Regions from separate parts of the Comamonas sp. NyZ500 genome, predicted to be linked through region 2. Evidence: predicted binding sites of a transcription regulator. Region 2 holds the regulator's gene; each other region holds the start of a gene.
The links. Region 2 encodes sigma-54, which starts transcription at its own class of promoters, with help from an activator protein. Its sites were predicted from a motif close to TGGCANGNAANCTGCTTT; they were not measured.

Region 1 (3,017 bases), 200 kb from region 2:
TGTAGCTGATACCGCCGTAGATGCGCTCGTCCTCTTCCCAGAAGCGGCGCTTGAACTCCAGACCGACCTTCATGGAGCTGCCGTAGGGTACGGCAGCAATCGCGTTCTGCATGGCGCTGCCGGCCTGCACTTCGATCTGGCTCAGGATGGACAGCGGAATCGTGCACACGCACCAGTCGGCGCGGGCCTGCTGCGTGGCGCCGGGCTTGAGGGCGTCCACATAGTCCACGGTCACGCCCTTGGCGTTCTGGGCGATCCTGGTGACCTTGGCGTTGTAGCGTATGGCCGAGCCCAGATCGCGCGCCATGGCCTGGGCCAGCATGTCCATGCCGCCTTCGGGCTGGAAGATGGCGCTGTGGAATTCGTAGATATTGCCCACGCCCATCTGGCGCCACAAATTGGATTCGAGCAGCTCGTGCAGGCCCATGGGCGTCGAAGGTTTGGCCTGCGCCATCAGGCCGCCGCCGGGGTCGATGTCGTAGCCACGGAAATCGCTGACCGCATTGCTGGCGCGGTAGCGGTACTCCTTGTCCAGCACGCCCCAGGCCTTGAGGCTCTCCAGCAGGCGTTCCTTGTCTTCCCGGCTGACGCTCTGGTCCAGCGCGCCCTGATTGGTAGCCTTGGACAGCAGCTCGGCCACATGGCCGTAGACATCGGTCTGCACATGGCGAAAGCGCTGGGGCTTGCCGGCCAGGGCCTTGCTGTTGTGCAGATAGGCGTTGTAGTTGACCTGGTTGAAGGCTTCGAGCTTGATGCCGAAGCGCTTGTAGTAGTCCAGCATCGCATGGTGGTGGTAGGGCACGCGCCAGGGGCCGGGGTTGAAGTAGTTGCCCTTGGCAAAGCCCACTTTCTGACGTGTACCGTCGAGTTCGCTGAACTCATCGCCGCCGCGCAGCGTCCAGCAGCGACCGCCGGCGCGACTCTGGTATTCAAGCAACTGCACCTTGTAGCCGGCTGCGCGCAGCTCGTGGGCTGCCACCATGCCTGCCAGGCCCGCGCCCAGCACCAGAACCGACGCGCCAGGTCTGGCGTTGCCGAGCTTGACCGGACCACTGTAATGCGACTCGGCGGCGTAGCCCAGTGAACTCATGGCTTGGTACATGGCACTGCCGCCCGCGACCTTTCCGATCATCGAGAGCAGTTGTCTGCGACTGACATGCTTGCTTGGCTCTGGCATCTGAAATTCCTTTGCTGTTGTGTATTCCGCTGTCCATCCGGGGTTGCGGGGCAAGGGTTTTCAGCAAGAGCTGTGCCAGGTCAGAGGGCTCAAGGCATTAGTTCAATGAAATCAGTCACTTGTTATGAAATTCAGATCAATTTGCGCTCAATCCCTTTAACGCTTATGGTGCATGCTCACTAATTTGAAGCGTCAATGGCCAAATTGGTGCAACGGAGTCACACAATAAGCTGCAAAAAAAGCGTATCGGCTGTGACAGCGGATACGCCTTGAGTGTGGGAGCGGAACTACGGTGCTGCCGGGCTCAGAGCTCGCTGGGAGGCTCGCAGGCCTCACTGACCATGACACGATTGCGTCCACCTCGCTTGGCTGCGTAGAGCATGGCATCGGCCTGCTGGAAGACGGCCTTGATATCGGGATCGCTGTCGGGCCAGTGGGCCACGCCCAGCGAGATGGTGATATGGCCCACTGGCGGTATCTCCATTTTCTCGACCAGCTGACGCAGGCGCTCGGCGGCATGGGCGGCGGCCTCCAGCCCCGTGCCGGGCAGCAGCAGCAGAAACTCCTCGCCACCCACGCGGCAGGGCAGGTCATCGACACGCGAGACCTCGCGCATGGTGCGTGCGAGCTGTCTGAGCACCTCGTCACCTGTATCGTGGCCAAAACCGTCGTTGATATGCTTGAAGTGATCGATGTCGATGGCAATCACCGAGAACGGCAGCGCTTGCGTCTGAAAGGCGCTGATGGCTGCTTCCAGATGACGGCGATTGCCCAGCCCGGTCAACGGATCGGTGTTCACGTCCTCGCGCAGCTTGGTGATATTGCGTTGCAGCAGGCCCAGGCCCTTGAGCATGGCTTTCTTGAGTTCGTAGGACTCGAAGTACCAGGACTTGACGGCCTGGATGTTCTGCGCCGTCTCGGGCTTGTCCATATCGTGAGCGCCATTGGCGAGCTGGCGCAGCGGGCTGGCAATGCGGCGCGCGCTCCACCAGATGACCACCAGCATCAGCAGGGCGATGGGCAGGGTCTTGTAGAGCACGGAGCGCATCAGCTTGTTGAGCGGGGCCAGCGTGGCTGCCTTGGGGCGCTGGGCCACAATGCCCCAGCCCGAGGCATGGATGACGGCATAGCCGGCCAGCATTTCCACGCCCTTGCTGTTGACGACCGGCGCCGTACCCGACTCGCCTCGGATCACGGCGTTGATGACATCGTTGTTGATCACCTGATCGCCGATACGGTGGCTGTCGGGGTGATAGATGATGTGCTTGTTCTTGTCCACCACATAGACATAGGTGCCATCCTGGTAGAAGTGCGAGCCCAGCAGGGTGTCGAGGATGCTGTCTTCCTTGAGGTAGATGCTGCCGCCTACCGCTCCCAGGAATTCGCCCTGAGGGTCGAAAATGGGCTGCGAGACAAAGACGATGTAGTTGCCGGCCGTGGACATATAGGGCTGGCTGATGACGGGCCCGCGAGTGCTCAAGGTCTGTGTCACTCCGGCGCTTTGCAGTGTCTTGCCCTTGATCTGCAGGGTTTCGGGCGATGTCGCCAGCACATAGCCCGTAGGATCGATGATGGTGACGGAGTTGAAGCTCTTGGTTTGCAGGCGCAGACGTGTGGCCTCCTTGGCCAGATAGTCCACGTCATCCATGTGCGCGCCCATCAGATTGGCGCTGTATTCCAGCTGCTGCAGGGCGGATTGCAGAAAATCATCCGTGCTCTGCGCCAGCTTGGTTGCATAGGCATGGTGACCTTCGAGCGTGTTGTCTATCAGCTGCTGGCGCTGCACCAGATAGCCAGCATAGAAGGTGTTGAGAAACGGGATCAGCGCGCTGCAGATGGT
Region 2 (3,017 bases):
TGCCGCCCGGCGCCAAGCTCAATCTGCACCGCGACCCCTATGCGGGCTCGCTGCGCTATCACCTGGCCGTGCTGGCGCCCAACGACGACCGCTGCATGATCGAGGTCGACGGCCAGCCCTATAGCTGGCGCGAAGGCGAAGGCGTGATCTTCGACGAGACCTTTATGCACTGGGCCGAGAACCGCTCGGAAGGCAATCGCATCGTGCTGTTCTGCGATGTGGAGCGCCCCATGACCAATGGCTTTGCCCAGTGGCTCAATCACTGGCTGGGCAAGAACGTGGTGGCCGCCGCCAGCTCGCCCAACAACGAGGGCGATCCGCGCGGCATGATCAGCAAGCTGTTCAAGATCTCGTTCTATGCGGGCAAGTACCGCCGTGCCTTCCGTGACTGGAATCCGACCTTCTACAAGATCCTCAAGTTCGGCCTGATGATCGGCGTGCTGGTCTGGTTTATCTGGTGGTTGGTTTCTTGATAACCCCCTGAGGCGCTACGCGCCTTCCCCTGGCCGGGCGCCCCCAAGGGGGACGGCAGCATCGCCGCAAGGGCGGCTCTTGCTCGCTGCCCCTTGCTTGAGGAATGCCTTATCAAGGCTCCCGCCCTAAATGCAGAACAAGAAAGCCGCTGTGCGATGCATCAGCGGCTTTCTTGTTTCTGCGGTGCCCTACAGCGCCTTGCGCAGCGTGGTCGTCGGTATCTTGAGCTGCTCGCGGTATTTGGCAACGGTGCGGCGCGCGCACTCGATGCCCTGCTCCTTGAGCATATCGGCCAGCTTGGCGTCCGACAGCGGCTTTCTGGCATCTTCGGCATCGACAAACTGCTTGATCAGCGCACGCACGGCCGTGCTGGAAGCACTGCCGCCGGTTTCCGTGCCCAGGCCCGAACCGAAGAAATACTTGAGCTCGAAAGTGCCCTGGGGCGTGGCCATGTACTTGGCCGTGGTCACGCGGCTGATGGTGGACTCGTGCAGGCCCAGGGTGTCGGCGATATCGCGCAGCACCAGCGGGCGCATGGCCAGCTCGCCATGCACAAAGAAGTTCTTCTGCCGCTCCACGATGGCTTCGGAAACACGCAAGATGGTGTCGAAGCGCTGCTGGATGTTCTTGATGAACCAGCGCGCCTCCTGCAGCTGCTGCTGCAGCGCCGCATGGCCGTCGCTGTTCTTGTGGCGGCGCAGCACGCCGGCATAGATGTCGTGCACGCGCAGACGCGGCATGACCTCGGGGTTGAGCTGCACGGAGAAGTCCACCCGGCCCGAGCCGGACCGCACCGGGCGCACGATGACATCGGGCACCACGATATGGCGTTCCACGTCGACAAAGCGGCGCCCCGGACGCGGCTCCAGCCTGGCGATCAGGGCCATGGCTTCGCGCAGTTGCTCCTCTCGCGCACCGCACAGGCTGGTGAGCTTGCGCAGATCGCGCCGCGCCAGCAGGTCCATGGGCTGGGCACAGATGGCCTGCGCCAGCAGCAGCCGGCTCATATGCGCCTCGGTCGTGCCCTCGTCCTCGGCCGTGCGGATCAGATCGCGCAGCTGCAGCTGCAGGCACTCGGCCAGATCGCGCGCGCCCACACCCACGGGCTCCAGGCTTTGCAGCAGCTTCAGCGCAATGGCAAAGTGCTGCTCCAGCTCCTCGCGCTCCTCCAAGTCGTCGCCAGCCAGGCTCTGCGCCAACTCCTGCAGGGAATCCTCGAGATAGCCGTCGTCGCTGAGCGACTCGATGAGAAAGCGCAGTGCAGCCATGTCCGCCGCACCAAGATGCAGGCTCAGCGCCTGACGGTGCAGAAAGTCGGTCAGGCTCTGGTGCTCGCGCGCCAGATCGATGGCATCGGTTTCGTCATCGCCGTCGCGGTTGCGCGTGGAGCTGCTGGCCGAGGGCGTATCCCACTCGCTGCTGGATTCGCCGCCCCATTCCCCGTCCTGGCCGTCCATGCCGTCGGCCTCCCAGTTCAGCGTTTCCGGGGTTTCGGGGTTTGATGTCTCCGCTACCGTTTCAGTAGCTTGTTGCGCTTGCGATGCATCTCTTTCAGCATGAATACCATCTGAAGTGCTGTATTCACTGGCGCTAGCAGCTACATCTACAGGAGCATCCCCCGCAGTTTCTGCCTCATCGCCCGCACGTTCCAGAAAAGGGTTGTCGACCAGCATCTGCTCGACTTCCTGCGCCAGCTCCAGGGTGGAGAGCTGCAGCAGCTGAATGGATTGCTGCAGCTGCGGCGTAAGCGATAAATGCTGCGAAACGCGTAGCGAGAGACCTGGCTTCATCGAGGCGCGGCTCCCAGACAATCATCGCAAACGCGCGCAGTGCTATGGACTTGCCGCCGGGCCGCCCCAGGGCAAACCCCGGCGCAGCCGGTCAGGGCCCCTTCCGGGGACAGCGACCACACAAAGTGAGGGAGCGTGGGGGTCATCACATTCTGAAATGTTCGCCCAGATAGACGCGGCGCACATCGGCGTTCTCCACGATCTCCTCGGGCGTGCCTTCGGCCAGCACATGGCCGTCGCTGATGATGAAGGCGTGGTCGCAGATGCCCAGCGTCTCGCGCACGTTGTGGTCGGTGATCAGCACGCCGATGCCGCGCTCCTTGAGGAAGCCGATGATGCGCTGGATCTCGATCACCGCGATCGGGTCGATGCCGGCAAACGGCTCGTCAAGCAGAATGAAGCGCGGTTGCGTGGCCAGGGCGCGGGCAATTTCCACGCGACGGCGCTCACCGCCGGACAGCGCCAGCGCCGGTGACTGGCGCAGATGCTCTACGCGCAGCTCCTGCAGCAAGCCCGTGAGGCGCTTTTCGATCTCGTCGCGCGTCAGCGTCTTGCCCTGCTCGTCCTTTTGCAGCTCCAGCACGGCGCGCACATTGTCTTCCACGCTGAGCTTGCGAAAGATGGAGGCTTCCTGGGGCAGATAGGACAGGCCCAGGCGCGAACGCTGGTGAATCGGCATGCCGCCCACCGGCTGGCCGTCGATGAAAATCTCGCCGCCGTCGCTGCGCACCAGGCCCACGATCATGTAGAACG
Region 3 (3,017 bases), 140 kb from region 2:
CCGCCGGCAAGACCCTGGACCGCAAGGGCAAGCCCCTGCTGATCAAGCTCAAGGGTACGGTCGAAGCGTATTACCGCTAAACCCAGTCCCCGTGGCCGCACAACGCCTGAACAAGCGCCAGCTCAAGCGTGAGCTGAATGCCGTGCGGCCATACTCTCGCAGCCAGATCGCCGATGGACAAAGGCAAGAGGCCGGGCTGCGACACAGAATCACGGAGGGCGAGCTGGGATGGTTGATGCCCGAGCTTGCGCTGCCTTGGCAAACCTGGGTGCAGCAGGTGCTGCGACCCGAAGCCATCGCTGTACAGCCCGCGCTTTGCAGCAGCTTCGTTTTAGGGATGGACATACCGCTGCTGCAACGCTTTGCCGCAGAAGTGCCAGAATCCAACAGACTCTATGTACACAGCCTGAGCGATGCTCAAGCGCTGGTCTTCGGCGATGCAGGGCACTGCGTCAAGGCCACCCTGCAGCAGGGGCAAATCAGCGACTGGCAAACCAGTCCCGCGGAAGCCTCCGAGTCTGAAACACGATTGCGCGCAGCAGACGCCACGGCTTTGCATGCTGCATGGCAGTGCTTTGCTCAAGAGATGGATTGCCCCGCCAACCTGAGCCAGTTCCGCGCACAAGTGTTTGATGCTGGTCTGCAGAGCCAGCGTCTGGTCTGCATTTCACCCATCACGCTGGATTGGATGGATCACTACGCCAACATCCACACCGACTGCCGCTGGTTCAATGGTGTCAGCCGCATCCTGGATGGCAGGGAAATCATTCACACCATAGTGCATGGAAGAGACTAAAGACTTGAGTTCAAGCCTGTTCAGCCTCTCCCCCTTTCACACCAAGCGCATAAAGCTATTTATTCAATAGCATTCAGCTCGCTCAAGCCAGAGCTTCCGCAGGACCGAAGAACTCGTAGTGCACCTGGGCCTCGGGCACGCCCAGCTCGCGCAGCGACTGCTTGACACTGCGCATGAAGCCGCGCGGGCCCAGGAAGTAGACATCGGCATCGCGCGACTCGGGCAGCCACTGGGCCAGTCGATCGGTGCTCAGCAGGCCCTGGGCATCGACCTCGTCGCCCGCGTCCGCCTGGTCGTAGCAATAGCGGCGCGTGAGCTGCTCGTGGCTGTTAGCCAGCGCATCGATCTTCTCGCGGAAGGCATGCACGCCGCGATCGCGCGCGCAGTGGATGAAGGTGATCTCGCGCCCCGTGGGCAGCGCGGCCTGCAGCATGGGCAGCGTGGGCGTGATGCCCACACCGCCGCTGATCAGCACCAGGGGCTTGGCATTGGCCTGCAAGGTGAAATGGCCGGCAGGCGGGAACAGCTCCAGCGTATCGCCCACGTGCAGCTGGTCGTGCAAATGGTTGGAGACCTTGCCGCCGGCCTCGCGCTTGACGCTGATGCGATAGCTCTTGCCGTTGGCAGGCGCCGACAGCGAGTAGTTGCGGCGCTGCTCCAGGCCGTTGACCACCACGCGCAGGCCGATGTACTGGCCTGGCTGATGGGCAATCACCGCGCCGCCGTCCACGGGTTCCAGATAGAAGGACGTGATCTCGGCGCTTTCGGCCTCTTTGCGCACCAGCTTGAAGGCACGCGCACCACGCCAGCCGCCTTCGGTTGCCGCAGTCTGCTCGTACACCGCGCGCTCCGCACCGATCAGGATATCGGCCAGCTGCTGATAGGCGGCGGCCCAGGCGGCGATCACCTCATCCGTGGCGATCTCTGCCCCCAGCACCTCGCGAATGGCGCGCAGCAGGCAGGCACCGACGATGGGGTAATGCTCGGCCTGTACCTGCAGCGCCACATGCTTGTTGATGATTTGCGCAGGCAGATTGCCCAGGTTTTCCAGTCGGTCGATGTTCTTGGCATACATCAGCACGCTATGTGCCAATGCTCGCGGCTGAGCACCGCTTTGCTGGTGCGCCTGGTTGAACAGCGGGCGCACCTCGGGATACTCACCCAGCATGGTCTGGTAGAAATGCGTGATCAGGGCCTCGCCGCCGGTTTCCAGCAGCGGTACGGTGGCCTTGACGATCTCGCGTTGACGTTCGGTAAGCATGCAAATCTCCTGGTTGCTGCCTTGCCAGCTGCAAGGCTTGAGCGGATAAATGCAAACGGCGTGCCAGCAACAAGACCATTGCAGAACAATGGCTTGCAAAAACATGCGTCAATATGACATCCATCAATTGCTGTCTCATTGACACCATCCGATGTCGTTATGACAACATCTCACATTCTCAACGCCGTCAGCCCGCTGATCGCCGATCTGGCCCAGGACCTGTCCGAGCGCGAACGTCTGCGCCGTCTGCTGGCTGCACTGCGCAATCTGTTGCCCGCCGATGCCGTAGCCCTGCTGAAGCTCGAAGGCGAATGGCTGCGCCCCATGGCGATCGACGGCCTGATGCCGGACACGCTGGGCCGGCGCTTTCGCCTGGGCGAGCATCCGCGCTTTGCCCAGTTGCTGGCGGCCGGCCAGGCCATGCGCTTCGAACCCGACAGTCCCCTGCCCGATCCCTATGACGGGCTGGTGGCGCACAAAGGCCAGGCCATCAGCGAGCTGCATGTGCATGACTGCATGGGCTGCGTGCTGCAGCTGGGCGGCCTGCCCTGGGGTCTGCTGACGCTGGACGCACTGGAGCCGGGCCGGTTCGCCGACCCCGCGGCGCTGGCCATGCTGCAGGCCTTCAGCAATCTGGCCGCAGCCACCGTGGCCACGGCCGAGCGCGTGCACCAGCTGTCCCAGCTCGCGCGCGGCGCCACCGGCTCGGCCAGAGCGGCCGCGCCGCAGGAGCGCGGACTGCAGGGTGCAAGCCCTGTCATGCGCCAGTTGCAGAAAGACATTGCCCTGGTTGCCGCCAGCGATCTTTGCGTGCTCGTCACCGGCGAAACCGGCACCGGCAAGGAACTGGTGGCCCAGGCAGTGCATGCGCAGTCGGGCCGTGCCGACAAGCCCATGATCAGCATCAACTGCGCGGCCCTGCCCGACAACCTGGTCGAGAGCGAGCTGTTCGGCCATGTG
Region 4 (3,017 bases), on a different contig from region 2:
ATCAGTATGTGCTGGTCCACGGTGTAGACGTGGAACAGATCGTGCTGCATCTGTCCCACGATGCGGCGGAAGGGCCAGAGATAGCGGCCCAGTACCGAGGTCTGATTCATCAGCCGGATGGCATGGGTGATGCCGCGCGGCTGCTGCAGGATTTTCATGAAGGTGGCGCGATTGACCGGGTCGCGACGGAAGGCGCTGTCCATCACGTCGCGGCTGGCATACAGCGCACGCAGCGTGCGTGTCGACAGACCTGTCAGCCCCTCATGCTGCTCATACATGAGAAAGGTTTCGAGAATGGCATGCGGATCGCGCTCGTACAGATCGTCGCTGACCACCTCGATGGTGCCGGCCTTCTCACAGAAGCGATCATTGAGCTGAATCAGCTCGTGCGAGCCGGGGTTCAGGCGCTCTTCGATGCTCATGCGCACGATCTGGCACAGCTGGGTCACCGCCTTGGCGGCCCAGTAATAGTGGCGCATCAGGGTCTCGCCGGCCCGCATGGCCAGCTTGCGGCCCTCCGGCGTGGTGGAGCGATAACCGAAGGCTTCGGCCACGGCGGTCTGCAGGTCGAAGACCAGCCGGTCCTCGTGGCGGCCGGCAGCGGCATGCAGGCGGGCACGGATCAGGCTGAGCAGGGATTCGTTGGATTCGAGCTGCTGCACCTCGAAATGGGTGATCAGGTCCTGCTCGGCCAGCTCATGCCAGCTGTTGCCGAAGCCAGCGGCCTTGGCCAGCCAGAGCATGGTGTGCAGATCGCGCAGCCCGCCGGGCGATTCCTTGCAGTTGGGCTCCAGCGAATAGGGCGTGAAGTCATATTTGGCGTGGCGCTGGCGCATCTCCAGCAGCTTGCCTTCGACAAAAGCCTTGGGATCAAGTTGCGCGCGAAACTGCTGCTCGAAGTCGGCAAACAAGGCCTTGCTGCCGGTGATGCGGCGTGACTCCAGCATGGCGGTCTGTACCGTCAGGTCCTGCGCAGCCTCCTGCAGGCATTCGGCAATGCTGCGCACGCTGGAGCCGATTTCCAGGCCGACATCCCAGCAACTGCTGATGAACTTCTCGATGCTGGCCGCCAGTTCCGCAGCCGGCTGTGCACTGCTTTGGGGCAGCAGCACCAGCACATCGATGTCCGAGTAGGGAAAGAGCTGGGCGCGTCCATAGCCTCCCACGGCCAGCAGGGCCGCGCCTTGCGGCATCTGCGCGCGCTGCCAGAGGGTGCGCAGAAGACCGTCGGCCAGTTCACTGAAATGGTGCAGCACTCCGCGCACGCTGCGTCTGCCCAGCGTGGGGTTGCGCAGCAAGTCCATCTGCCGGGCCTTGGCCTCGCGGTATTGCTCGCGCAGGCCCTGTAGCGAGGAGAGGTCGGAGACGTCGGCAGAGTTGGCGTAGGAGTGGGCAGAGGAGGTCATGCGCAGTAGAAAAAAGCGTTTCAACAGGGCAAGTGCTTGAGCGTCACCTTAACCCAACTGACTTGGGCTTGAGGCCTGTGATGGCAAAAAGATGAGCGCATGGCGCTTGCAGCACAAGGTCTACAAGCAAAAAATATGCCGCATCCGGCTTTGGCCGGTGCGGCATGCAGGTCAGCGGCAGCAGTGCGCTCAGGTGCGGATGGCCGTGATGAAGTCGGGCGGGGTGGGCGAGCCCTCGGACCAGGTCAGCACGTCATAGCCGGTCTTGGTGACGGCCAGCATCAGCTCCCACTGGGCAGTCAGGCTGCGGTCCTTGGTGACGACGGTCCAGCCGTCAGGCATGGCCTTGATGTCGCGCTTGCCCAGATTCAGCATGGGCTCGATGGTGAAGACCATGCCTTCTTCCAGCACCACGCCTTCGCCGGGGCGGCCGTAGTGCAGCACCTGTGGCTCGTCGTGGAACACCTTGCCGATGCCGTGGCCGCAGTATTCACGCACCACGGACAGGTTGTTGCTCTCCGCATAGGTCTGGATGGCGTGGCCGATATCGCCCAGCGTGGCACCGGGCTTGACCTGGGCAATGCCCTTCCACATGGCCTCGAAGGTCAGCTTGGACAGACGCTTGGCCGCAATCGTGCCTTCGCCAATGATGAACATGCGGCTGTTGTCGCCGAACCAGCCGTCTTCGGTGATGATGGTCACGTCGACATTGACGATATCGCCCTTCTTCAAAGGCTTGTCGTTGGGGATGCCGTGGCACACCACATGGTTGACCGAGGTGCAGACGTAGGCCGGGTAGGGCGTCATGCCCGGAGGCTGATAGCCCAGGCAGGCCGTCTTGGTACCTTGCTCGGCCATGCGCTTGGCGCACAGATCGTCGATCTGCTGGGTGGTGATGCCGGGCTTGATGTGGGGGGTGATGTAGTCCAGCACATCCGAAGCAAAGCGGCCTGCAACGCGCATGCGCTCGATGTCTTCGGGGGTCTTCAGTGTGATGCTCATGGGCGCAATTATCCCATTGCGCGCTTGAACATGCAGGGCTTGTGGGTGTGAGCATTCGGACTAACCCCGAGGCACGGTAAAATCCGAGGCTCACCGAATTCAGCGCTTTGGCCCGGTCCTCTCAGGCAGGGGATTGGCCAGGACGCTTTTCAACAGCCTTCACATAAACAGGCCGCCACGTGACATTGCATCTGACACAGTTTGAGGGTGGAAACGCCCTGAGCTCGTTCCGCGCCCAACAGCTTCTGACCGATCTGGTCGCCATCCACCCCAAGATCACCGGCGTATCTGCACGCTTTGTGCACCTGGTTGCCACCGAGGGCGCAGTTGCGCCCGCATTGCAAGAGCGCCTTTCGGCGCTCTTGACTTATGGAGACCCTTACACGGGCAGCGCTGAAGGCCTGGCCTTCATCGTCACCCCCCGTCTGGGCACCATCTCTCCCTGGGCATCCAAGGCCACCGATATCGCCCGCAACTGCGGCCTGAATGTGTTCCGTGTGGAACGCATGACCGAGTATCGCGTGGACGTGAAGGCGGGCCTGCTGGGCGGCAAGCCCGAGCTGTCGACAGAGCAGACGGCTCAGATTGCCGCCTTGCTGCACGACCGCA

Region 1: a site for sigma-54 is predicted at 1,238-1,255, ahead of JAO85_RS06840 (flavin monoamine oxidase family protein). Genes of this name have one in related genera too.
Region 3: a site for sigma-54 is predicted at 2,106-2,123, ahead of hmpA (NO-inducible flavohemoprotein). Genes of this name have one in related genera too.
Region 4: a site for sigma-54 is predicted at 1,530-1,547, ahead of JAO85_RS00530 ([protein-PII] uridylyltransferase). Genes of this name have one in related genera too.

The regions. Positions count from the first base shown of each region.
Region 1 is NZ_JAEIJE010000003.1:243,321-246,337, reverse strand. Features, by position in the region: gene JAO85_RS06840 (flavin monoamine oxidase family protein) at 1-1,177, opposite strand, end outside; gene JAO85_RS06835 (sensor domain-containing diguanylate cyclase) at 1,482-3,017, opposite strand, start outside.
Region 2 is NZ_JAEIJE010000003.1:438,405-441,421, forward strand. Features, by position in the region: gene JAO85_RS07775 (aspartyl/asparaginyl beta-hydroxylase domain-containing protein) at 1-473, shown strand, start outside; gene JAO85_RS07780 (RNA polymerase factor sigma-54) at 663-2,264, opposite strand; gene lptB (LPS export ABC transporter ATP-binding protein) at 2,410-3,017, opposite strand, start outside.
Region 3 is NZ_JAEIJE010000003.1:299,649-302,665, forward strand. Features, by position in the region: gene JAO85_RS07060 (DUF3297 family protein) at 1-80, shown strand, start outside; gene JAO85_RS07065 (hypothetical protein) at 92-796, shown strand; gene hmpA (NO-inducible flavohemoprotein) at 879-2,057, opposite strand; gene norR (nitric oxide reductase transcriptional regulator NorR) at 2,217-3,017, shown strand, end outside.
Region 4 is NZ_JAEIJE010000001.1:105,932-108,948, forward strand. Features, by position in the region: gene JAO85_RS00530 ([protein-PII] uridylyltransferase) at 1-1,406, opposite strand, end outside; gene map (type I methionyl aminopeptidase) at 1,596-2,408, opposite strand; gene purL (phosphoribosylformylglycinamidine synthase) at 2,588-3,017, shown strand, end outside.